Regions from separate parts of the Ensifer sp. GW823-FHT05D09 genome, predicted to be linked through region 2. Evidence: predicted binding sites of a transcription regulator. Region 2 holds the regulator's gene; the other holds the start of a gene.
What was found. Region 2 encodes PhoB, which activates phosphate uptake and scavenging genes when phosphate is short. Its sites were predicted from a motif close to TGTCATNNANCTGTCAT; they were not measured.

Region 1 (2,391 bases), on a different contig from region 2:
AAGCCGGAGCGCGAGCCGTATTCGTAGATCGATTCCATGTTGAGGTTGCGCTGCCCCGGCCAGGGTTGAGCGCCGACAATCTCCGAAAGCAGGCTTTCCGACGCCGGATCGCCATCGAGGATGCAGCTTTCGCCGCCTTCCTCGTAGTTGAGCACGAACTGCACGGCGATACACGCATCGCCCGGCCAGTTTGCCTTGGGCGGGTTGCGGCCATAGCCGACGAGATCGCGTGGATAGGTAGTCTCAGACATCAAATCACCCTTCGAGTTTTCCGGAACGGTATCATTGCCGCCCGGATTGTCGAGACAAAATGACGTCAGTGCAGACGGTTAGCGGCCGGCCATCAACGCGGCCACCATCCGCGACAACGGCGGAACCGGGCTCGGCGCAAGCGTCGCCTCAGTGGCAGCACGCTTGATCCGGTCCGCCCGCTTGGTCGCGGAAATCTTGCCGAGCGGGTGCTGCGAGTGAACGCGCATCGGCGCACCCGATTCCTGCTCGACGAACAGCGCCAGGCTGCCGATCGTCAAGGGCTGCATCAGGCACGGCTCGAACAGGTCGCGAAGCGGCGCCTCGATGCGGCGCATCGCGTCCTGACCGAGCGGCCCGGTCAGCATCATGTGAAAGCGATATTCGTCCATCACATGTGGATCGCCCCAGCGATGCAGGTTCGAGAATTGCGGCGCCGTCAGTCGGTCCGGATCGGAACGTTCGATCTCGTCTTCGCTCAGCGGCGCGCGGAACGCGTCGAACTCCTGGATGATGCTGGCGGCGAGCAGGTGCATCGCCGTGCTCGGGATCTGCGGCATCAGCCCCCAGCACTGGCCGAGGCGAGCCACTTCCATCCGCTCGATCTCGAACGGCATCTGGGCGCCGGCAAAGTGCATCAGCGCCTTGAGCAGCTGCGCCTCGTCCATATCAGGGTGGAGCCTGAAGGGCGACATCACCACCGCATGAAACCCGAAGCGACGTGGAACGGCCGTGTGGAAAGCAATCTCGGATGCGCTCAATCCGCAGATCGATGGCAGTTCGGTAGGCTCGCCCGAGTAGACGTTGCGACCGAGCCAGCTCGCGGCAACCGTTGAGAGCGGATCGGCCATCGGCGGCGTGAAACAAATGGCGTAACGCATGCGCATGCTCCGGAAATCCGTTCTGGCACTTGCCCGCGACAACCGATCTCGATCGTCGCCAGGGCTGGCGCAGGTTCAAAACCTTGAGAGCGTCAACAATGCTTCCCCGAGGAAACGCGACGCTCTACTGCCTGCGTCTTAGGTGATTTGCGTGACAGATTGACGAAGTAGGCGGGGCATGCCTGGGGATCACGCCCAAGGTTCTCGACCGAACTCTTTCGGAACCATCGCGGCCAACAGCCGTTCCCCTGATGTAGCCAACAACTATGGAGAAGAAGTGTGACCTATCACAATGCGAACCTTCAGGACGCCAGCATCAAGGAAACCCATGACCTGATCGCGAGCGACAAGGTTGAAGGCACGAAGGTTTATGGCGCCGACAGCAAGCACATCGGCTCGATCGAGCGCGTGATTATCGAAAAGCGCAGCGGTCGCGTGGCCTATGCCGTGCTCGGCTTCGGCGGTTTTCTCGGCATCGGCGAGGATCACTATCCACTCCCCTGGGCGAAGCTGACCTATGACGAGAGCCTCGGTGGCTATCGCACTGACGTGACCCGCGAACAGGTCGAGCGCGCGCCGAAGTATCATGGCAGCGATGAATACGACTGGAACGCCGAGAACGGCCGCCGCGTCTACGACTACTACGGCGTGCCGCCTTACTGGATGTAACGACCGGGTTTTCCCGATACAGGATTTACGGGCTCCGCCAGCGGCGGGGCCCTTTGCATGACGACGCCTTAAAGATGTTTCTCGCGAAGTGCCGCTATGTGTGTCCGGCACAGGAAGGTGTCCGGAATTTCGATTGACGGGCGACCCGTGATCTCATCGACGACGAAGCGCGCGAGGCGATGGGCGATGCCGAAGCTCACCTTGAAGCCGCCTGTCAGCACCGACAGGTTTTCGTGATCCGGATGCCGCCCGACCATCGGCTCCCGTTCGGTCGATTTCGGCCGGATGCCGGCCCAGCGCTCAACCACTTCCGCCCCGAGTAGAGCCGGAACCAGCACCTCGGCCCGCCCAAGCAGCTCATTCAAGAGTTCATCCGTCGACAGCGGATCGGCATATTTGTTTTCGCTGGTGCTGCCGACAGCCACATGCCCGTCGTCATGGGCGACGATGTAGACGCCGTCGGTGAAGATGACGGGCAGTTGCGGATCGACATCGGCCAGCAGCAGCGCCGCCTGGCCCTTGACCCCCGTGCCGCTCGGTCCGCGGATCGGTCCGCACAGCGTGTCGATCAGCGGAAAGCTGCCGATACCGG
Region 2 (2,391 bases):
TCGATCCGCGCCCTGTTAAGCGCGGCAGAAAATTAAAAATGCCGCCTTGCGGCGGCGCAGGCACTATTCCTATTTCGCAGCGCAATGTCAACAAAACCAAGCCTTGCAGTGCCGTCGGACCGGGCTCATCCATGCGACGAAAAAATCACCCGGCAGGGCTTGCAAAAATACAACGCCCACCGAGCAAGTTGGGGAAAACCAAGAAATCGATTCGGCGTGATTCCGCGGACTCTTGCCACGGAGTCCGCCGGTCAGTAGGTTAACGTTCAATTACTAGACGCATGCGGCGGACCTAGTCACCAAAAGTGTTATCGCGTTGCAGCTCCGGAGCCTGTCCGGAGCGTGGTGAGGGATTCTGTCATCGCCAACGCTGAGAACGGAGAGTGCAGAAATGAACTGGACTGACGAGCGGGTGGAAAAACTGAAGAAGCTTTGGTCCGAGGGCCTGAGCGCGAGCCAGATCGCGGCACAGCTTGGCGGCGTCAGCCGCAATGCGGTCATCGGCAAGGTTCACCGGCTGAGCCTGCCCGGCAGGGCCAAGGCTGGCGGCACAGCCGCCGCGACCCGGCCGAAGCAGCGCCCGGCCACCTCGGCGCCGCGCGCTCCGAACTACGCTTCGCGCGTCACCACCCGCACGGTTACCCGCCCGGCTGGCGCCACCGTTCTCAAGGAAGAGGTCGAAGTCGATTTCGTTGCCGAACAGGATTTCAGCGTTCGGACGGATGTGGTCGTGCCGATGTCGCGCCGCCTTGAGCTGACGCAGCTGACGGAGCGCACCTGCAAGTGGCCGATCGGCGACCCGCTGAAGGAAGAGTTCCACTTCTGCGGCAACGACTCTCCGGAAGCTTCGCCCTATTGCACTTTCCATGCGCGGCTTGCCTACCAGCCGTCCGCCGAGCGCCGCCGCGCTCGCTAAGGCTTCGAAGACAACACATAAAAAAGGGGCCGCGCGGCCCCTTTTTTATTGGATGAATGGCTCAGCTCTCGAGCGAGTAGCCGGCACCGCGAACGGTGCGGATGACATCCGGCATGCTCGAAAAATTCAGCGCCTTGCGCAGGCGGCCGACATGCACATCGACGGTACGCTCGTCGACATAGATATCGTGGCCCCAGACGCCGTCGAGAAGCTGCGACCGCGAGAAAACCCGACCCGGAGAGGACATCAGAAATTCGAGCAGGCGGAATTCCGTCGGACCGAGGCGGACCTCGCGCGTGCGGCGATGCACCCGGTGGGTTTCGCGGTCGAGTTCAATATCGCCGCAGCGCAGCAGCGTAGACAGAACTTCGGGCTTGGCACGCCGCAGCATCGCCTTGACGCGGGCCATCAACTCAGGGGTCGAGAACGGCTTGACCACATAGTCGTCGGCACCTGTGGCAAGGCCGCGAACCCGCTCGCTCTCCTCGCCCCGCGCCGTCAACATGATGATCGGCAGGCGCTCGGTCTCCGGGCGCTGGCGAAGGCGTCGGCAAAGCTCGATGCCGGAAACACCCGGCAGCATCCAGTCGAGGATCAAGAGATCCGGCAGGCGCTCCTGCAGACGGATCTCGGCCTCATCCCCACGCAGGATCGTATCGACATCGAAACCCTCGGCTTCGAGGTTATAGCGCAAGAGCACGCTCAGCGCCTCCTCGTCTTCGACAACGGCGATTTTCGGCAACATCAGGTAACGTCTCCTTACCCAGAGCATCCCGTGTTCGATCGAACGCAGTGAGATGCTCGAACATATAGCATCTGGAGCATCCCGGGCGTTTTCAAAGGCACGCTAGAAAACGCAGGGCTACAGACGCAGCAAAGCAGGGCCGCAACCAGGGCTGCGACCGGAGCAGGTTCATAAGCAGGCACTCGAACGTATCCGGGCTTAGTCCTTTACGGCACCCAGCGTCGACGTATTGTCGTCCTTCGGACGTTCGCCTTCCGGCTGGGCGCCCGTCGCCATGTAATAGATCGTCTCGGCGATGTTGGTGGCGTGGTCGCCGATGCGCTCGATGTTCTTGGCGCAGAACAGAAGATGCGTGCAGGGCGTGATGTTGCGCGGATCTTCCATCATGTAGGTGAGCAGCTCGCGGAACAGCGAGGTGTAGATCGCATCGATCTCCTCGTCGCGCTCGCGGATGCTGTTGGCCTTCTCCGGCGAGCGGGAGGCGTAGACGTCGAGGACTTCCTTGAGCTGCACGAGGGCAAGCTCTGCCAGGTGTTCAAGACCGCGTGCCAGCTTGCGCGGGATGCCGGAGCCGGCAACGGCGATGACGCGCTTGGCGTTGTTCTTGCCGAGGTCGCCGACGCGCTCCAGATCGGAGGCGATGCGGATCGACCCCATGATCTCGCGCAGGTCGGCAGCCACCGGCTGACGCTTGGCAATGGTGATGATCGCCTTTTCGCCGATCTGGCGC

Region 1: a site for PhoB is predicted at 1,282-1,298, ahead of AC1Q80_RS13205 (DUF1045 domain-containing protein). Genes of this name have one in related genera too.

What each region holds. Positions count from the first base shown of each region.
Region 1 is NZ_JBXAIA010000003.1:595,183-597,573, forward strand. It holds gene puuE (allantoinase PuuE) at 1-251, opposite strand, end outside; gene AC1Q80_RS13205 (DUF1045 domain-containing protein) at 330-1,130, opposite strand; gene AC1Q80_RS13210 (PRC-barrel domain-containing protein) at 1,410-1,799, shown strand; gene AC1Q80_RS13215 (NAD(P)/FAD-dependent oxidoreductase) at 1,868-2,391, opposite strand, start outside.
Region 2 is NZ_JBXAIA010000001.1:459,852-462,242, reverse strand. It holds gene AC1Q80_RS02275 (GcrA family cell cycle regulator) at 392-916, shown strand; gene phoB (phosphate regulon transcriptional regulator PhoB) at 978-1,661, opposite strand; gene phoU (phosphate signaling complex protein PhoU) at 1,860-2,391, opposite strand, start outside.